DNA from 3 places in the Streptomyces sp. CRCS-T-1 genome. Region 1 is predicted to be linked to each of the others. Evidence: riboswitches for the same ligand, from Rfam matches in the RefSeq annotation. Region 1 holds a riboswitch; each other region holds the start of a gene.
The links. A riboswitch is a leader RNA that binds a small molecule or an ion and turns the genes downstream of it on or off. The one in region 1 is predicted to bind cyclic di-AMP.

Region 1 (6,840 bases):
CGCACCGCCGCACGAGCGGCCTCGCGCGCCGGGTCCCGCTCCCGCCGCCGTACGCCCCCCAAGCGCTCGGCGCTGATGACCATCGCGGTGCCCTCGGCGTGCGTGATGGGCGTCGCGGGGATCGCCGCCGCGTCCGTCGGCAGCCTCACCGAGGACAGCGCCGCGGAGGCGCAGACGACCGCGGCGGACGCGCAGCCGGTCAAGCCGGCCGCCGCCAACAACAAGCTGGACACGCAGCTGCAGAGTCTCTCCGCCGGCGCGGACGACTTCGCCGACCGGGCCAGCCGTACGCAGGAACGTATCGACCTCAAGGCTCAGCAGGCGGCCGAGCGGAAGCGGGCGGCGGAAGAGGCGGCCCGCAAGGAGCGGCTGCGCCCGAAGTTCGCCATGCCGGTCGCCCGCCACGGACTCAGCGCGCAGTACGGCCAGTCCGGCATCAACTGGATGTCCCTGCACACCGGCATCGACTTCCCCGTCTCGTACGGCACGACCGTGATGGCCGCGACCGACGGCACCGTCCGCACCCAGTGGAACAGCGCCTACGGCAACATGCTGATCCTGACGGCGAAGGACGGCACGGAGACGTGGTACTGCCACCTCTCCACCTACACGGTCCCCTCCGGTACGACCGTGAAGGCCGGCGACTCGATCGCGCGCTCGGGCAACTCCGGCAACTCCACCGGCCCTCATCTGCACTTCGAGGTGCGGCCGGGCGGCGGCTCGCCGATCGACCCGCTTCCGTGGCTGCGCAGCCACGGCGTGGACCCGACGTAACGTCTCGGCAGCCTCCGCCGGTCCGGCCGGCGGAGGCTCACCTCACAGGGCTTCAGCGCCCCGGGGCTACAGCTTCTCCACCGGCGCGTACCGCAGCAGCAGCCGCTTCGGCTTGTCCCCGAAGTCGATCGTCGCCTCGGCGTTCGCGCCCGTGCCCTTGACCGCCACGACGGTCCCGAGCCCGAACTGGTCGTGTGTGACCCGGTCCCCGACCGCCAGTGACACGACCGGCTTCTCGGCGGTGCGGCGCGTGGCGAAACCGGAGGCGCCCGACGCCGACGACCGCGAACGGGACGACGACAGCGAGGACGCCACGGCGGAGACCGGCCCGGAGGACGCGGGCGCGGTCGCACCGGTCCGCTTCCACTCCAGATGGGTCGGCGGGATCTCCTCCAGGAACCGGGAGGGCGGGTTGTACGACGGCTGGCCCCAAGCGCTGCGCAGGGTGGAGCGGGTCAGATAGAGCCGTTCCCGCGCGCGCGTGATGCCCACGTACGCCAGGCGCCGCTCCTCCTCCAGCTCCTTGGTCTGGCCGAGGGCGCGCATGTGCGGGAAGACGCCGTCCTCCATGCCGGTCAGGAAGACGACCGGGAACTCCAGGCCCTTGGCGGTGTGCAGGGTCATCAGGGTGATGACGCCGTCGCCGTCCTCCTCGTCGGGGATCTGGTCGGAGTCGGCGACCAGCGCGACCTTCTCAAGGAAGTCGGCCAGCGTTCCCTGCTCGTCCTCGGCGCGCTCCTGCTCGAACTCCATGGCGACGGCGGCGAGTTCCTGGAGGTTCTCGATCCGGGTCTCGTCCTGCGGGTCGGTGGAGGCCTGCAGTTCGGCGAGGTACCCGGTACGGTCCAGGATCGCCTCCAGCACGGTGGCGGGGCCGGCGCCGGACTCGACGACCGTACGGAGGTCCTCCATCAGCGTGTTGAACCGCTTGACGGCGTTGGTGGAGCGCGCGGCCATGCCGTACGCCTCGTCGACGCGCTTCAGCGCCTGCGGGAAGCTGATCTTCTCGCGCTGGGAGAGGGCGTCGATCATCGCCTCTGCGCGGTCGCCGATGCCCCGCTTGGGGACGTTGAGGATCCGGCGCAGCGGCACCGAGTCCTCCGGGTTGGCCAGGACGCGCAGGTAGGCCAGGACGTCCCGGACCTCCTTGCGCTCGTAGAAGCGGACGCCGCCGACGACCTTGTAGGGCAGGCCGACGCGGATGAAGATCTCTTCGAAGACACGGGACTGGGCGTTGGTGCGGTAGAAGACGGCGACATCGCCCGCCTTCGCCTCGCCCGCGTCGGTGAGACGGTCTATCTCGTCGGCGACGAACTGCGCCTCGTCGTGCTCGGTGTCGGCGACGTAGCCGGTGATCCGCGCGCCCGTGCCCGCGTTGGTCCACAGGTTCTTGGGGCGGCGGGACTCGTTGCGCTCGATGACCGCGTTGGCCGCGGTCAGGATCGTCTGTGTGGAGCGGTAGTTCTGCTCCAGGAGGATCGTCGTCGCGTCCGGGTAGTCCTCCTCGAACTGGAGGATGTTGCGGATCGTCGCGCCGCGGAAGGCGTAGATCGACTGGTCGGCGTCGCCCACCACGCACAGCTCGGCGGGCGGCAGGTCGTCCGCGCTGGGCGGTACGTCGACGGGGTGCTCGGAGGTGCCCACGAGCTCCCGGACGAGGGAGTACTGGGCGTGGTTGGTGTCCTGGTACTCGTCCACCAGCACATGGCGGAAGCGGCGGTGGTAGTGCTCGGCGACGTCCGGGAAGGCGCGCAGCAGGTTGACCGTCGTCATGATCAGGTCGTCGAAGTCGAGGGCGTTCGCCTCGCGCAGCCGTGACTGGTACATCGCGTAGGCCTGGGCGAGGGTCTTCTCGAAGCCGTCGGCGGCCTGGGCGGCGAAATCCTCCTCGTCGATCAGCTCGTTCTTCAGGTTGCTGATCTTGGCGCTGAAGGACTTCGGCGGGAAGCGCTTGGGGTCGAGGTCCAGGTCGCGGCAGACCAGGGCCATCAGGCGCTTGGAGTCGGCGGCGTCGTAGATCGAGAAGCTCGAGGTGAAGCCGAGCTTCTTGCTCTCCCGGCGCAGGATGCGCACGCAGGCGCTGTGGAACGTCATCACCCACATGGCGTTCGCGCGCGGGCCGACGAGTTGTTCGACGCGCTCCTTCATCTCGCCGGCGGCCTTGTTGGTGAAGGTGATGGCGAGGATCTGGCCCGGGTGGACGTCCCGCTCGGCGAGCAGGTGGGCGATGCGGTGCGTGAGCACGCGGGTCTTGCCGGAGCCGGCGCCGGCGACGATGAGCAGCGGGGAGCCGGAGTGGGTGACGGCGGCGCGCTGGTTGTCGTTCAGCCCCTCCAGGAGCGCGGCGGCGTCCACCGGCGGGCGCGCGGCGCCGCCCCGGTAGTAGGCGTCGCGGTCCGGCGGCACGTCGAACTTCCCGCCGAACAGATCGTCCGGGACCGGCTCCGGTCCGTGATCGTCCTCGGGCGGCGGCGGGGGCTCGTCCGCGGGGCCCCGCTGGGCCTGGAGGTCCGCCAGGAAGCTGTCGTCAAAGAGGCTGCTCATCGCTCTCCGAGTCTAGGGCGCCCCACTGACAGCCCGCCGCCGCCCTGAGAACATCGCCGAAAGCACCCCCCCGTCACCCTCCAGGTCCGGGTGATCACAGGCCGCTATGGCCTCCACAATTGCGGACGAATGATGACCGACCTCCCCCGATTGATCACTCTCGGCGACGCTCATGAGTAAGGTCACGGAAATGTATCGGGCATATCACCCATCAACCTTCACAAGGGCCACACGAGTTGGCTACCGTGCGAGGAGGCCACACGACCCCCACCGGCGAACCTCGCCGGGCCGCGTGGCCTCCGCCGAGTCCGGCGTGCCGCAGCGGCAGCCAGAGCCGGGGACCCAACCGAGACCCCGGGGTGAATCGGCCCGACTCCCTTTCCGGAGAAGGCCGTAGGGCAACCCTTCCGAAGCACCCGCCCGAACCCGACAGCTAACCCGGTAGGCGGAGCATGGAAGGAGTCGCCTCCCTTGGCGTCGCACCGCAAGTCGCGTCCTACGGGTTCGCGCGTGGCAGGCATACGGACCCCCGCCCTCGCAACGGCGGCCCTCACCTCCGTGGCCCTGCTGTCCCAGTCGGCCAACGCCGCCCCCGAGGCCGACGACAAGCCCAGCCTGGAGGAAGTCGAGAAGAAGGTCGACGACCTCTACCGCCAGGCCGGGTCCGCGACCGAGAAGTACAACGGGGCGAAGGAGAAGACCGCCAAGCAGCGCAAGCGCGTCGACACCCTCCTCGACGACGTCGCCCAGCGCACCGAGAAGCTGAACGAGGCGCGGGAGGAGCTGGGCACCTTCGCCGCCGCCCAGTACCGCACCGGCGCCTCCGCCCCGGACACGGCGACGTTCCTGCTCGCGGACACCCCGCAGGACTACTTCGACCAGACCCAGCTGATGGACCGGATGACCGGCCGTCAGAAAGTGGCGGTCGACGACTACATCACTCAGCAGTCAGAGACGATGGAGAAGCGTCAGGAGGCCGCCGAGAGCCTCGAGACGCTCACCGAGTCGCAGGGCGACCTGAAGACGGCCAAGGCCACCGTCCAGCGGAAGCTCGCGGACGCGCGCGAGTTGCTGTCGAAGCTGACCGCCGAGGAGAAGGCGCGGCTCGCGGCGATCGAGAAGGAGAAGCAGCAGGAGGCGGCCCGCAAGGCCGCCGAGCTGGCCCGGCAGCAGGCCGAGCAGCAGAAGGAGCGGGAGCAGGAGCAGGAGGCCGCCCAGCAGCAGGGCGGCGGCTCCTCCTCGGCGGGTTCGTCCTCGGGGTCGTCGTCCACCGCGCCCGACTCCTCGTACGCCACCAAGGCCGACAAGGCGCTCGCCTTCGCCCGCGCCCAGATCGGCAAGCCGTACGTCTGGGGCGCCACCGGCCCTGGCTCCTACGACTGCTCCGGCATCACCCAGGCCGCCTGGAAGGCCGCCGGGGTGACCCTGCCGCGCACGACGTACGACCAGGTCAACGCCGGCACCACGGTCCCCCTGGCCGACGCACAGCCCGGTGACCTGGTCTTCTTCTACGACGATGTCACCCACGTGGGTATCTACATCGGCAACGGCATGATGATCCACGCTCCGAAGCCCGGCACGTACGTGCGCGAGGAGTCGATCTACTACGACGGCGAGTCGTCGATCCACAGCGTGGTGCGTCCGGCCTGACGGGTCTCGCAGGTTTTTGGGACCCCGCGCGCGTGGCCTGCCCGTAACGCGCGCGGGGCCTACCTAGCATCGGGCCCATGCCCGCGACCTCCCCCTCCGTCGCCTGGTGGGCGCGGCGTGCCCCGGCGGCCAGTGCCGCCGTGCTGGCGACCGGCACCCTGTCGGTCGGTCTGGATCTGGCGGGGTACGAGGTCCTCTCGCTCATCGCCCTCGCTCTCGCCTGCGCGGCCTGGCTGCTGTTCGCCGCGGACTTCACCCTGCGGCTGCTGCGGGCCGGGACGAGGTGGCGGGCGTACATCCGCAGGCCGGGCGTCCTCGAGAGCGTGACGACGACGGCCCTCACCACCGTGGCGGCGACCGCTGTCCTCGGGACCGCCTTCTCGGCGGCGGGCTCGCAGGCTCTGGCCGTGACGCTGCTGGTGCTCGCCGTGCTGCTCTGGCCGGTGCCGCTCGTCCTCGTCCCGCAGGGCGAGCAGCGGCGCAGGCCCGGGACGGTGTTCGCGCGCTGCATGGCCACCCAGGGGCTCGCCGTGCTCGGTGCCACGCTGGCCGCGGCCGAGTCGGAGGCGTGGCTCGCGCACGCGGCGCTGGTGCTGTTCTGGCTGGGGCTGGTGCTGTACGTCTTCGCCCTGGTCCGTTTCGATGTGCGGCAGGTGGCCGAGGGCACCGGCGATCACTGGCTCGCGGGCGGGGCCCTCGCCCTCTCGGCGCTCGCCGGGGCGCTGCTGATCAGCGCCGACAGCGTGCGTCTGTACCTGTGGAACGTGGACGACCGGGACGTCCTGCGCAATATGACCGTCGCCCTGCTCGTGCTCGCGCTGGTCTGTTACGCCGTCCTGCTCGCCGCCGAGTTCCTGTGGCCCCGGCCCCGTGATGACGTCCGCCGCTGGGCGACCGTGTTCACCTGGGCCACGACGGGGACGGCGGCACTGGGCGTCGCCGTCGCCCTCGACGTCTCCTGGCTCGACGGTTTCGGGGAGGCACTGTTGTGGATCGCCATCGCCGCGTGGCTGGTGGCCGCCGCCCTGACGGCCGCCGCGGCCCGGTCCGGTGCCCGGCCCGGCCGGCGGGTCAGGTCCAGAGCACGGCGATGAAGACGTTCGCCGTGGTCAGCAGCCCGACCAGGCCGAACAGGCCCTTGTCCACCTTCTCGTCGTCCCGTTTCACATAGACCAGGCCGAGGATCACGATCAGCAGGGCCAGCTTCACACCTATCTTGATGTTGTTCACGGACTGGTCGTCGGCCTGGTTGAGGCCGATCAGGATCACACCGGTGACCAGCATCGTCAGCGCGCCGTGCAGCATCGCCGGGGTGTAGCGGGCGGTGCCCTCGCCCATCGCCTTCATCTGGGTGAGAAAGCCGCCCAGGAGCGAGGCGATGCCGATGATGTGGAGACCGACGAAGAGGTGGATGAGAACGTCCATGAGGCCGGAGCCTAATCAGGGGGTCCGATCCGCCCGGCACCGGCCCACCGATGCATATATGCGCCCCATAGCACCCGATCACTGGCACTCGCCCGGGAAATCGACGCATCGGTCATCACGCTGAGTGAAGACGACGGCGCCGGGGCGGGATCACGGTCGCATACGGTCACCGCCGGTCCTCTCGGGACAGTTCCGCGCACCGGCCACGGGCCCGCCATGGCGAGGTTTAGCGTCCTGCCCCAGGTGACCGGCTCCCCACCGCCGCCCGGGCCAGGGGCGGCAGTCGGGCACCACCGCCAGAAGGTCCGGCGGCGGCCCGCTTCCCCTGTGCGGGCCGTCGCCGGACGCGCAGGCCGCCCGTCCGCTCCCCACTGCGGTCGTCGCACGCCCGGCGGTCGCAGGAAAGGACGTGGCACCCCAGGTGGCAGCGCACCGCAAGCCCCGACA
Region 2 (6,840 bases), 1.8 Mb from region 1:
ATCCGCCGGGGCCTGTGGACAACTCCGGCGGCGCGGAGCCTGTGGAAATCTCGGGGCCCGCGAGGCCTGTGGATAACTTCGGGGGCTGTCGGCGACGTGGGATAGCTTCGAATCGTGAACGCCAACAGCCCCGAAGCCACCCCGCGACCCGAGCAGGCCGCCCCCGCCGCGCACGCCGCCACCGGCCGCATCGTCCTGCTCACCACCAGCCACCGCGTCGCCCCCGGCCTGCTCTCCTGGCCCGCCTGGCAGGCCCTGCACGCGGCCGACCAGGTGCTGTGCGCGGACGGCGCCCACCCGCAGCTGCCCTATCTGCGCGAGGCGGGGATAGCCGTCGACGAGGCGTCCCCGGCCGCGCAGGAGCTGGTCGACGCCTGCGCCGGGGGCCGCACGGTGGTCGTCGTGGCGACCGGCGAGGGCGAGCCGGTCCTCACGGACGGCCTGGCGCGTCTGGCCGGCACCGGCCGCGTCGACATGCCCGAGCTGGAGCTGCTCCCCGCCTCCTACGACCTGCCGGGCGCCCGCCTCCTCGACCTCGTCCAGGTCATGGACCGCATCCGCGCCGAGTGCCCCTGGTCGTCCCGCCAGACCCACAAGGGCCTGGCCAAGTACGGCATCGAGGAGGCGTACGAACTCGTCGAGGCGATCGAGGAGGGCGACCGCGACGAACTGCGCGAGGAGCTCGGCGACGTCCTCCTCCAGGTGGTCTTCCACGCCCGCATCGCGGAAGAGGACCTGGAGTCCCCCTTCTCCATCGACGACGTCGCCGGCGGCATCGTCGCCAAGCTGATCCACCGCCACCCGCATGTCTTCGGCGACGAGACGGCCACCACCCCCGAGGAGGTCAAGGCGCACTGGCTGCGCACCAAGGCGGTCGAGAAGCAGCGCACCTCCGTCACCGAGGGCATCCCCCTCGGCCAGCCCGGCCTGGCCCTCGCCGCCAAGCTGGCCTCCCGGGCCCGCACAGCGAACCTGGACATACCCCTCCCACCCGTCGAAGGCATCGGCTACGACCTCCTCGCCCTGGCGGTCCGCGCCGAGTCGGAGGGCGTGGACCCGGAAGCGGCCCTGAGAGCGGCGGCCCGCGCCTACCGGGACGCGATCAGGGAGAGCGAGGGCTGAGGGCAGCGGCCGTGAGGCGCTCCGATCGCTGCGTAGGGTCATGGCATGCGACATGAAGTGCCCGGGGTGCCGGAACTGTTCTCGTGGGAGTTCGCCACCGACCCCTACCCCGCCTACGCCTGGCTCCGTGAGCACGCCCCCGTGCACCGGACCAAGCTCCCCAGCGGCGTCGAGGCCTGGCTGGTCACGCGGTACGCCGATGCCAAGCAGACCCTCGCCGACAACCGGCTCTCCAAGAACCCGGCGCATCACCGCGAACCCGCGCACGCCAAGGGCAAGACGGGTATCCCGGGTGAGCGCAAGGCCGAGTTGATGACGCATCTGCTCAACATCGATCCGCCGGACCACACCCGGCTGCGGCGGCTGGTGTCCAAGGCGTTCACACCCCGCCGGGTCGCCGAGTTCGAGCAGCGGGTGCAGGAGCTGACCGACGGTCTCATCGACGGGTTCGCGCAGCAGGGGTCCGCCGACCTGATCCACGAGTTCGCCTTCCCGCTCCCCATCTACGCCATCTGCGACCTGCTCGGCGTCCCCCGCGAGGACCAGGACGACTTCCGGGACTGGGCGGGCATGATGATCCGTCACCAGGGCGGCCCCCGGGGCGGCGTGGCGCGGTCGGTGAAGAAGATGCGGGGCTACCTCGCCGACCTGATCCACCGTAAGCGGGAGGCGCTCCCCGCCGAACCCGCCCCCGGCGAGGATCTCATCTCCGGTCTCATCCGGGCCTCCGACCACGGCGAGCACCTCACCGAGAACGAGGCCGCCGCCATGGCCTTCATCCTGCTGTTCGCCGGTTTCGAGACAACCGTGAACCTGATCGGAAACGGCACCTACGCCCTGCTCACCCACCCCGAGCAGCGCACCCGGCTCCAGGCCTCCCTCGCCGCGGGGGAGACCGGCCTCCTGGAGACGGGCGTCGAGGAACTCCTGCGTTTCGACGGCCCCGTCGAGCTCGCCACCTGGCGCTTCGCCACGCAGCCGCTCACCATCGGCGGGCAGCGCATCGAGGCCGGCGACCCGGTCCTCGTCGTCCTGGCCGCCGCGGACCGGGACCCGGAGCGGTTCGCCGATCCGGACGTGCTCGACCTCTCCCGCCGCGACAACCAGCACCTCGGATACGGCCACGGCATCCACTACTGCCTCGGCGCCCCGCTCGCCCGTCTGGAGGGCCAGACCGCCCTCGCCACGCTCCTCACCCGCCTCCCGGACCTGAGGCTCGCGGCCGAACCGGCCGAGCTGAGGTGGCGCGGCGGCCTGATCATGCGGGGGCTGCGGACGCTGCCGGTTGAGTTCACGCCCGCACCGGTGGGGTCCACGCCCGCGCAAAGGTGACACGCCGTCAGTCCTGTGATCTTCACGTGATCTACGCGGCATTAACTTGTGACAAGTGATCGTCTGCCTATACGTTCACCCATCATCAGCGCGGCCCGGGAAAACCGGCTTCGCGCCGGTCACTGCTGTCTTCGCGAAAGGTCTCCGTATGCTCTCCGGGAACGGTCGGCACCGTCGCCCCCGCCAGGCTCCGGCTCTCCTCCTCGCGGCCGGAGTGACCGGCTCCGCCATCGCGATCCCGCTCCTCGGAGCCTCCGGCGCCAGCGCGGCCGACGCCACGACCTGGGACCGGGTCGCGGACTGCGAGACCGGCGGCGCCTGGAGCCAGAACAGCGGCAACGGATACTTCGGCGGCCTGCAGTTGTCGCAGGAGGACTGGGAGGGTCACGGCGGCCTCGACTACGCCCCGAGCGCCGACCTGGCCAGCCGTTCCCAGCAGATAGCCGTGGCCGAGAGAATCCTGGCCGAGCAGGGGGCCGGTGCCTGGCGCACCTGCGGGCTGCTGTCCGGTCTGGAGCAGGACAAGAAGTCCTCCGACTCGGACGGCTCATCCGACTCATCCGGTTCGTCGGATTCATCCGGATTGCTCGACTCCCTCGGGTCCTCGCCTTCGTCGTCCCCGTCCGGCTCGCCGTCTTCTGACGAGTCGTCGGACTCGAAGGACGAATCCTCCAAGTCCGACAAGTCGCCCGACTCCAAGGACTCCGACTCGCAGGACCAGGAGCCCGAGAGCTCCCCGTCCGCCACGCGCGAGAGTGACAAGTCCGACAACTCGCGGCAGAGCGACGATTCCTCGGCGCCGACCGACAGCGGCTCCGGCCGCCACCGCGGCCCCAGTGCCGACGAGACCCAGGCGCCCGAGGGTCGTACGGACGACTCCACGGGGCGTCACGCCTCGCGCGACGACCGCGGCGAGGAGGGCTCCGGCGACTCGTCCGAGGGTGCCTACATCGTGGGGATCGGCGACAGCCTCTGGTCCATCGCCGACTCCCTTGACATCAGCGGCGGATGGCACGAGCTCTACGACGGCAACAAGAAGGCCGTCGGTACCGACCCGGACCTCATCCGCCCCGGTCAGAAGCTCACGGTCGAGGGCGAAGCGGACGAGAAGTAGCGGTTCGGGCAGTGCGGAAACGGGGGCGGAAGTCGCCCCGAAACAGCGCGAGTTCGCGTCATGTTTCGCGGCTAATGTCCCGTTTGATGCCCGTGAGAGATAGATCTCAGAAGCCCTGATCGTCTTTGAAATTCGGCGGATCGCGTGGCTACGGTCGGGACCGCTCGTCACCACGAGCCCCGGCTGCCGCAACGCCGAATCCTGCCAGCGGCCGTACGGGAACAGTCGTCGCGTCAAGCGCCGTAGGCAGGAGCGGGGGACCCAAGGTAGGTGCCCGACCGGCCGGTTGTGCCGGAAGGGCTTGGGGTGAAGCCGTGTCCCGGGAGGGGCGCGGCCGGGCAACTCAACCGGCCCGAACCCGACAGCTCACCTCGCAGGCGTCGGTGAGGGGATCCTTCCATGCTGTTTTCCAGCAAGGGCAAGCACCGTCGTCCGTCCAAGGCCAGCCGTGCCATCGCCGTCGCCGGTGTCACCGGCGCCGCTGTCGCCGCCCCGCTGATGGCCGCCGGCGGCGCTTCCGCCGCCACCGCCTCCGAGTGGGACGCCGTCGCCCAGTGCGAGGCCGGCGGCAACTGGTCCATCAACACCGGCAACGGCTACTACGGCGGTCTGCAGTTCTCCGCCTCCACCTGGTCCGGCTACGGCGGCACCAAGTACGCCGCCACCGCCGACCAGGCCACCAAGGAGCAGCAGATCGAGATCGGCGAGAAGGTCCTCGCGGGTCAGGGCAAGGGTGCCTGGCCGGTCTGCGGCAAGGGCCTGTCGAACGCCAGTGGCGGTGGCTCCTCCTCCTCGGACGACTCCGGCAGCTCCTCGCAGCAGAGCGAGCAGAGCCAGCAGAGCACCGAGTCCCGCGACACCCAGCAGCCGGCCTCCCGCTCCGACGAGCGCCCGGCCGCGAAGAAGACCGTCACCACCCCGACCGGCAAGAAGGTCAAGAAGGGCGACGGCGAGTACAAGGTCGTCAAGGGCGACACCCTGAGCTCGATCGCGGCCGACAAGAAGGTCGAGGGCGGCTGGGAGAAGCTGTTCCAGCTGAACAAGGACATCGTCGAGGACGCCAACCTCATCTACCCGGGCCAGCAGCTGCACCTGAAGTAAGCAGCGGCCCTCCCCGTCCCCACGGGCTCCCCGCCCCGGCGCGTGTTCCCCCGTACGCGCCGGGGCGGGGTCATTTCCGCCGGGCGTCACTGCCGGTCTTTTCCACGATCGTCTTTGTTCCGTTCGGAAACAATTTACTCTCGGTTCTGTCCATGGGGTGGGCGACCCGGTGGCCGATCGGCCCGAGCCGGTTAGGCTCATGTCGCGAGCCACCACGGCCCGCACCTCGCCGGGTCCACGTGACCCGCGTACCCGCGTCACATAAGAAGGAGATGCTCGTGCCGTCCATCGACGTCGTCGTAGCCCGGGAAATCCTGGACTCCCGAGGCAACCCCACGGTCGAGGTCGAGGTCGGCCTCGACGACGGCAGCACCGGTCGTGCCGCCGTCCCGTCCGGCGCCTCCACGGGCGCCTTCGAGGCCATCGAGCTGCGTGACGGCGACTCGAACCGCTACCTCGGCAAGGGTGTGGAGAAGGCCGTCCTCGCGGTCATCGAGCAGATCGGCCCGGAGCTCGTCGGCTACGACGCCACCGAGCAGCGCCTGATCGACCAGGCCATGTTCGACCTGGACGCCACCGACAACAAGGGCTCCCTCGGCGCCAACGCCATCCTCGGCGTCTCCCTCGCCGTCGCCCACGCCGCCTCCGAGGCCAGCGACCTGCCGCTGTTCCGCTACCTGGGCGGCCCGAACGCGCACCTGCTGCCCGTTCCGATGATGAACATCCTGAACGGCGGCTCGCACGCCGACTCCAACGTGGACATCCAGGAGTTCATGATCGCCCCGATCGGCGCGGAGTCCTTCTCCGAGGCCCTGCGCTGGGGCGCCGAGGTCTACCACACGCTGAAGAAGGTCCTGAAGAGCAAGGGCCTGGCCACCGGCCTCGGCGACGAGGGCGGCTTCGCCCCGAACCTCGGCTCCAACCGCGAGGCCCTCGACCTCATCCTCGAGGCGATCAAGGAGGCCGGCTACACCCCCGGCGAGCAGATCGCCCTCGCCCTCGACGTGGCCGCGTCCGAGTTCTACAAGGACGGCGCCTACACCTTCGAGGGCAAGACCCGCTCCGCCGCCGAGATGACCGAGTACTACGCCGAGCTCGTCGACGCGTACCCGCTCGTCTCCATCGAGGACCCGCTGTTCGAGGACGACTGGGAGGGCTGGAAGACCATCACCGAGAAGCTCGGTGACAAGGTCCAGCTCGTCGGCGACGACCTGTTCGTCACCAACCCCGAGCGCCTGGCCCGCGGCATCGACGAGAACGCCGCCAACGCCCTGCTGGTCAAGGTCAACCAGATCGGCTCGCTGACCGAGACCCTGGACGCCGTCGAGCTGGCCCAGCGCAACGGCTTCAAGTGCATGATGTCCCACCGCTCCGGCGAGACCGAGGACGTCACCATCGCCGACCTGGCCGTCGCCACCAACTGCGGCCAGATCAAGACCGGCGCCCCGGCCCGCTCCGAGCGCGTCGCCAAGTACAACCAGCTCCTGCGCATCGAGGAGATCCTCGACGACGCGGCGGTCTACGCCGGCCGCAGCGCCTTCCCGCGCTTCAAGGGCTGACCGGGCTGACCCGTTAAGGGTCAACCCTGAGCCAGTCGTACGTACGTCCCCGTACTCGGTCCCGTACCGTGTCCGGGGACGTACGCGCGTCGGACGGTGGAGCGGGAGAGCGGGGAGACCATGGCCGTGAAGGACCGGGACCGTTTCTCCACCGCGACCAGGATCCGGCTGCTCGGCGAGCAGACCGCGGCCCGGGTCTACCGTTCCCAGACCCGGCGCCAGGCCCGCCGCTCCCGGCTGACCGGCCGGGCCGCGCTGCTCGCCCTGGTGATGTGCACGCTGATCGTGGCGCTCGCCTACCCGATGCGGGAGTACGTCTCCCAGCGCGCCGAGATCGACGACCTCCAGCGCGAACAGCAGCAGGCCCGGCAGCGCGTCGAACGGCTGCGCGACCAGAAGGCGCGCTGGCAGGACGACGCGTACGCGGAACAGCAGATCCGGCAGCGGTTGCACTACGTCATGCCGGGGGAGACGGGATTCATCGTCGTCGACCCGCACGTGGCGCGGCAGTCGCACGCCGTGCTCGGGACGGCCGACCGCCCCTGGTACGCCAATGTGTGGGACGGCGTCGACAAGTCCGACGCCTCCGACCGGTGAACCCGGATCCCAGCC
Region 3 (6,840 bases), 200 kb from region 1:
CATCACGGCCGCGTGCGTGCAGACCTGTTCGATCTCGTCCAGCAGATGGGAAGAGAGGAAGACGGTCGTACCGTCCGAGGCCAGTTCCCGGATCAGGGTGCGGATCTCGCGCATGCCCTGCGGGTCGAGGCCGTTGGTCGGCTCGTCGAGCACCAGCAGCCGGCGGGGCTGGAGCAGGGCGGCCGCGAGGCCCAGGCGCTGCTTCATGCCCAGTGAGTACGCCTTGGCCTTCTTGCTCCCCGCGGCCGTCAGGCCCACCCGGTCCAGGGCGGCTGCGACCCGGGCCCGCCGGGTGCGGGGGTCGGCGGCCGGGTCGGCCGAGTCGTACCGGATGAGGTTGTCGCGGCCGGAGAGGAAGCCGTAGAGGGCCGGGCCCTCGATGAGGGCGCCGACGTGCGGCAGCACGGCGCGGGTGGCCCGGGGCATGGGCTGCCCGAGGACCCGCGCCGTGCCGGAGGTGGCCTCGATGAGGCCCATCAGCATGCGGATGGTGGTGGTCTTGCCGGAGCCGTTGGGGCCGAGGAAGCCGAAGACACTGCCCGCCGGGACGGTCAGATCGAGACCGTCGACGGCGAGCTGTCCGCCGCGGTAGCGCTTGGTGAGCGCGCGGGTGGAGATGACGGGGTCCGCGGGGTCTTCGGGCTCACCCCGCGCCTCCCGTTGCTCCGATTCCGTGGCGGACGGTTCGCCCATCGGCTTCCTCGTTCTCTTGGCGTCCCCTGGCGGCAGGGGACTTACTTCCCGGCGTCGGCCGCCTTCACCAGCGCGTCCTTGGTGACCAGGCCGACGTAGACCTTGCCGTCGTCCGTGATCAGGGCGTTGACCAGACGGGTCGAGAAGACCGTGCCCGAGCCGAACTTGCCGGTGACCTTGTCGCCGAGCGAGTCCATGAAGCCGCCGAGGTCGCCGCCGGCCTTGCCGGAGGGCACGCCCTCGCCGCCGGTGTCGAAGGTGGCTATGGCGTTCCAGCCCTCGCCGATGGTCTTCATGCCGTCGAGGCCCTGGCCGAGGTCCTCCTCCGACTTCGGGGCGTGCCGAGGGGCATCTCCCTTGTCGAAGTCCTTGCCCAAGTCCTTGCCGAAGCCCTTCTCGAGGCCCTTCTCGGAGCCCTTCTCGGGCGCCTCCTCCTCGGTGACCTTCGCCCCCTTCGGCGGGGTGAAGTCGAAGGTCGACGCGGCCGGCTTGGCGAAGTCGACCTGGGTGAAGCCCGCGTCGACGACGGCGGAGCCGCCGCTCGCCGGGGTCAGCGTGAACTTCAGCGGCGTGCCCGTCTTCGCGTCCACGGCCACGGTGATCGCACCGACCGTCGAGCCGGACTGCTTCGGCTTGATGAGCAGCTTGTAGGCGTCCCGCCCGGCGACCTGGGCGGTGCCGTCCACGGTCACGGAGGTCGTGTCGTCGGCGGCCTTGAGGGCCTCCTCGGCGAAGTCCTTCGGCGTGGCAGGCGGCTGCTGCCGGTGGTCCTCGCCGCTCTCGGAGGCCGTGCCGTGGTGGACCTCGTTCGACTTGCTGTCGTAGGCCCAGACGTCCTTGCCGTTGTGGACGATGCTGTACTCGGCGGCGTTCTCCAGCAGCGACAGCTTCTGCTTGTCCGGGCCGTCGGCCGCGACGCGCAGGGTGTGCGTGCCGGAGGCCAGTTCGGTGAGCTTGGCGGTCGGGTCGGCGGAGGAGCCGCCCTCGCCCCGGCCCGCGGCACCGGACATCAGGCTGCTCTCCAGCCCGCCGAGGTCCGGCAGCCCGAGGTCCGTGCTGATCTTCACGGTGCCGGACAGCTGCTGGACGTCCGACTTGGCGATCTTCTCGATGAGCTGCTGTGCGGTGATCTTCGGGAGGTCGGGGTCCCCGGAGTCGGCGAGCGCGGGGACCAGCCCGATCGTCGCGGCCGCCACCCCCATCACCGTGACCGGTACGACGTACCGCGCGGCCTTGCGCCGTCCGGAACGCCGCTCGTCGACCTCCCCGGCGGTCGTGCTGTCGTCGGATGCGTACGGTGCCATGTGTGCCCTACCTCCGTGGTCGGCGGCGGCTGTCCGTGTCGTCCACGCACTCGTCCCTGAGCCGCCATTCTCACCCGAACAGGTGAGGAGTGGTGTTTTCCCTGGTGTTCATCTGACCAAATCGGCCAGGGAAATACGTCAGACCCCGGACTCAACTCCACGTACTGCTGGGGTATGACACGGAGGACCGGCTCCTCCCCCGACCCGTAGGGGACGGGGGCCGGTTCGGGCGCCGCTTCGGGGCTAGCCCGCCCGGTGCACCACCGCGTCGCACAGCTCCACGAGTGCCGTCTTCGCGGCGCACTCGGGCAGGGGGGCCAACGCGGAGCGGGCGTCCTGGGCGTAGCGGACGGTGTCCTTCCGGGCCTGTTCCAGCGCCGGGTGGGCGCGCAGCAGGCGCAGGGCCTCGGCGTGCCGTTCGTCGTCGGTGAGGTCGGAGTCCAGCAGCTCGCACAGGGCGATGTCGTCCGCGAGGCCGAGCCGGGCCGCCCGCTCACGCAGCCGCAGCACCGGCATGGTGGGGATGCCCTCGCGCAGATCGGTACCGGGCGTCTTGCCGGACTCGTGGGAGTCGGAGGCGATGTCCAGGACGTCGTCCGCGAGCTGGAAGGCGACGCCGAGGCGCTCGCCGTACTGCGTGAGGACGTCCACGGTGGTCTCGTCGGCGCCGGACATCATCGCGCCGAACCGGCACGACACCGCCACCAGCGAACCGGTCTTGCCGCCCAGCACGTCGAGGTAGTGCTCGACGGGGTCGCGGCCGTCCTGCGGTCCGGCCGTCTCCAGGATCTGGCCGGTCACCAGCCGTTCGAACGCCTCGGCCTGCACCCGCACCGCCTCCGGGCCGAGGTCGGCCAGGGTGTGCGAGGCGCGGGCGAAGAGGAAGTCGCCGGTGAGGACCGCGACGGAGTTGTCCCAGCGGGTGTTCGCGCTCGCCACCCCGCGGCGCACCGTCGCCTCGTCCATCACGTCGTCGTGGTACAGCGTGGCGAGGTGGGTGAGCTCCACGACGACGGCCGAGGGCACGATCCCGGGCGCGTAGCGGTCACCGAACTGGGCGGAGAGCATCACGAGCAGCGGACGGAACCGCTTGCCGCCGGCCCGCACCAGGTGCTGGGCGGCCTCCGTGATGAAGGGCACCTCGCTCTTGGTGGCCTCGAACAAGCCTTCCTCGACAGCCGCCAACCCGGCCTGGACATCGGCTTCCAGAGCCTGGTCCCGCACGCTCAGCCCGAACGGCCCGACGTCGGTCACGAGGGGTCTCCTGTCTGCTGTGTCTGCCGGTGATTACGCGGATTGTCGATAGGTCGCTGCCATCACTCGAGTCAGCGTATCCGGTCACGTTTCGATCACCGCCAGCGCCCATGGTTACAGGCCGGGTGGTATCTGATCACGACCGTTATGTTTTCGATCAGCTCATAAGAACAGACATTTATCGACTTACCGGGAGGTAGTGAGATATGCACGATTTGCCGTGACGATTGCGCAAATTCCCTTTGACGGGAATTGCCCCACAGGCTCGTGATCAGTGAGTTGAATCACGTTAACCCCTGTGTCGCGCCACCCCGGCATCGACCCGTACCTCCTTCAGCCGAACGCCAGTTGAGCCTTGACTCTCGCAAAGGATCAAGCGGACCAAACACCCCCGACCAAGGTCAACCGCGCGATATGTGATTCCCATGCTTGTTCCCGACATGTGCTCTCGCATACGTTCCCGCCCTGTCCGGCGGACGCCGAATCCTGCCGCCGCCCGGACCCCCACACACAAACCGACTCACTCACGCAGGGCAGGAGCGGGGGACCCAGGTAAGTCGCCGGTCCGCACAGCGGCACGGCTCGGGGTGAAGCCGCGCACGGCAGTACATCGCCGTACGCGGCCGGGCACCTCCCGGCCCGAACCCGACAGCTCACCTCGCAGGCGCCGGAGAGGAATATCGCCATGGCCGGACGAGGCAAGCACCGTCGCCCCAGAACCAACCCGCTCTCCCGAGGTGTCGCGATCGCCGGCACCGGCGGAGCGGCCCTCACCCTCCCGCTCCTCGGAGCCACCTACGCGAGCGCCACCGAGGCGCCGCAGAGCGCACCCGCCGTCGCGCAGTCCCTGCCCCAGGCGGTCCAGCCCAAGTCGCTCACGTACACCGTGGCCAAGGGCGACACGCTCTACCGCATCGCGGACAAGTACGACGTCGCGGGCGGCTGGAAGAAGCTCTACAAGGACAACCGCTCCGCCATCGGCGACAGCCCGAAGGTGATCCACCCGGGTCTGAAGCTGAAGGTGTCGACGACGAAGGCGCCCGCCGCGAAGAAGGCGACCAAGTCGTCCGCTCCGGCCAAGCCGGCCGCCAAGCCCGCCGGTGGCGTCGCCAAGGCCACCCAGGCCTCGGCGAAGACCTACGCCGACAACCTCGACGGATGGATCCGCGAGGCGCTGGACATCATGGGCCAGAAGGGCATTCCGGGGTCGTACGACGGCATCCACCGCAACGTCATGCGCGAGTCGTCCGGCAACCCCCAGGCGATCAACAACTGGGACTCCAACGCCGTCAAGGGCACCCCGTCCAAGGGCCTGCTCCAGACCATCGACCCGACCTTCCAGGCCTACCACGTGGACGGCACGTCGTGGGACCCGTACGACCCGGTCGCCAACATCACCGCGGCCTGCAACTACGCGGCCGACCGCTACGGCTCGATCGACAACGTCAACGGCCCGTACTGAGCCGTCCCGCCCAGCAGTCGCTCGAGGACGACGGCGATGCCGTCGTCCTCGTTCGACAGGGTGATCTCGTCGGCCACGGCCTTGAGTTCGGGATGGGCGTTCGCCATCGCGACGCCGTGGGCCGCCCAGTCGAACATCGGGATGTCGTTGGGCATGTCACCGAAGGCGATGGTGTCCGCCGGCCGCAGCCCCAGATGCTCGGCGGCAAGCGCCAGGCCCGTCGCCTTGGTGACGCCGCACGGCTGCAGCTCGACCGTGCCGGGCCCCGACATCGTCACCGTCGCCAGTGAACCGACCACCGAACGCGCCGTCGCCGCCAACTCGTCGTCCGACAGATGGGGATGGCGCAGCAGCACCTTGCTGATCGGCTCGCACCACAGGTCGTCGCGCCGCTCGACCCGTACGGCCGGCAGGGTCGGGTGCGGCATCAGATAGCCCGGCTCGATGAGCGTGAGCCCGTCGACCCCGTCCTGGTCGACCGCCGCGTACACCTGCCCCACCTCCGCCTCGATCTTGCCGAGCGCGGTCTCCGCCAGCTCCCGGTCCAGGGTGATGGACCACAGCAGCCGGTCCGCGCCGGCGTCGTACACCTGCGCGCCCTGTCCGCACACCGCGAGCCCCGTGCAGCGCAGGTCGTCGAGGAGCGGTCGCACCCGCGGCGCCGGCCGGCCCGTCACCACGAGGTGCTGCGCACCGGTGTCCGCCACCCGCGCGAGCGCGGCGAGCGACCGGTCGGAGAGGGTGTCGTCGCCGCGCAGCAGCGTCCCGTCCAGGTCGGTGGCGATGAGTGAATATGCGATGGGTGCGGCCATGATCTGAGAATACGGACAGCGCGCCCCTTCGTTTCATCGCACCGTGGACACCGATTGCCCGGTTGAAGGCCTCTGCACCAGTTGGCAACAACATGGTCCGCTACCTACCGTCGAGGCCGTCTCGGGCGGTACCTTCCAAGTGTCCAGGGGGGACTTGATCGGGGGGTCAGGTTGAGCAGTGGGCGCATTCGCGTGGCTGGGCCCGGGGAGCTCGGCGAAGGGGAGAAGGAGCGCTGGCGCGCACTGCGCGCTGCCTCCGAGGCACCGCGCAACCCCTTCATGGAACCGGAGTTCACCGAAGCCGTCGGCCTGGTGAGGCCGCAGGCACGGATCGCGGTGGTGTACGAGGGGCTGGAGCCGGTCGGTTTCCTGCCCTACGAGCGAGGGCCGTTGGGCCAGGGCCGGGCCATCGGGCTCGGGGTCTCGGACGCGCAGGGGGCGATCCTGCGGCCGGGCCTGGACCTGGAGGCGGGCCGGCTCCTGAAGGCCTGCTCGGTGTCGAGCTTCGCCTTCGACAACCTGGAGGCCGAGCAGCGGCTGTTCGTCCGGTACGCGGCCGAGGAGCACGCCACCTACGTCATCGACGTGGAGAAGGGCTACGAGACGTACGAGTCGGTGCTGCGCGCCGAGTCGCCGAAGTTCCTGAAGACCACCCTGGCCAAGGAGCGCAGGCTGGGACGGCAGGCCGGCGAGACGCGGTTCGTGTTCGACGAACGCGACCCGGCCGCGCTGCGCACCCTCATGGAGTGGAAGTCCGCGCAGTACCGCAGGACGGGCCGGCAGGACCGCTTCGCCCGGGAGTGGATCACCCGGCTCGTGGGGCGGCTGGCCCGGACCCGGGCAGCTGAGTGCGCCGGCACCCTGTCCGTGCTCTACGCCGGAGAGCGGCCCGTCGCCGCGCACTTCGGTCTGCGCTCGGCCTCCGTCCTGGCCTGCTGGTTCCCGGCCTACGACCCGGAGTTCGCGAAGTACTCGCCGGGTCTGGTGCTGCATCTGCGCATGGCCGAGGCGGCGGCCGCCGAGGGCATCGGCATGCTCGACCTCGGGCGGGGCGCGGCGGAGTACAAGGACGCGCTGAAGACGGGCGAACTGCCCGTGTACGAGGGCGCGGTGACGCGACCGGGGGCGGGCGCGGCACTGCACTGGCTGAGCCGCGAGCCCGCGCGCCGCGCGCACAGCTTCGTCCGGGGCAGGCCGCGGCTCGCGGCGCTGGCCGCGCGGACTTTGAAGGGCGCGGCTCGGCTGCGCCGTGGCTGAGCACGAGTTCGTACCTGAAGGCGAGTTCGTACGTGAAACGCGATTTCGTACCTGACAT

Region 2: another riboswitch for cyclic di-AMP. It lies ahead of NNW99_RS22545 (transglycosylase family protein); the one in region 1 lies ahead of NNW99_RS13685 (C40 family peptidase).
Region 3: another riboswitch for cyclic di-AMP. It lies ahead of NNW99_RS14690 (LysM peptidoglycan-binding domain-containing protein); the one in region 1 lies ahead of NNW99_RS13685 (C40 family peptidase).

Annotation. Positions count from the first base shown of each region.
Region 1 is NZ_CP101651.1:3,100,940-3,107,779, forward strand. It holds gene NNW99_RS13675 (M23 family metallopeptidase) at 1-774, shown strand, start outside; gene pcrA (DNA helicase PcrA) at 841-3,318, opposite strand; cyclic di-AMP (ydaO/yuaA leader) riboswitch at 3,623-3,781, shown strand; gene NNW99_RS13685 (C40 family peptidase) at 3,790-4,968, shown strand; gene NNW99_RS13690 (hypothetical protein) at 5,046-6,062, shown strand; gene NNW99_RS13695 (hypothetical protein) at 6,040-6,393, opposite strand; gene NNW99_RS13700 (C40 family peptidase) at 6,815-6,840, shown strand, end outside.
Region 2 is NZ_CP101651.1:4,938,445-4,945,284, forward strand. It holds gene NNW99_RS22530 (nucleoside triphosphate pyrophosphohydrolase) at 115-1,122, shown strand; gene NNW99_RS22535 (cytochrome P450) at 1,168-2,454, shown strand; gene NNW99_RS22540 (transglycosylase family protein) at 2,603-3,568, shown strand; cyclic di-AMP (ydaO/yuaA leader) riboswitch at 3,797-3,963, shown strand; gene NNW99_RS22545 (transglycosylase family protein) at 3,968-4,669, shown strand; gene eno (phosphopyruvate hydratase) at 4,948-6,228, shown strand; gene NNW99_RS22555 (septum formation initiator family protein) at 6,349-6,825, shown strand.
Region 3 is NZ_CP101651.1:3,301,193-3,308,032, forward strand. It holds gene NNW99_RS14675 (ABC transporter ATP-binding protein) at 1-693, opposite strand, end outside; gene NNW99_RS14680 (outer-membrane lipoprotein carrier protein LolA) at 735-1,997, opposite strand; gene NNW99_RS14685 (polyprenyl synthetase family protein) at 2,241-3,251, opposite strand; cyclic di-AMP (ydaO/yuaA leader) riboswitch at 3,758-3,933, shown strand; gene NNW99_RS14690 (LysM peptidoglycan-binding domain-containing protein) at 3,937-4,713, shown strand; gene NNW99_RS14695 (HAD family hydrolase) at 4,677-5,525, opposite strand; gene NNW99_RS14700 (GNAT family N-acetyltransferase) at 5,712-6,782, shown strand.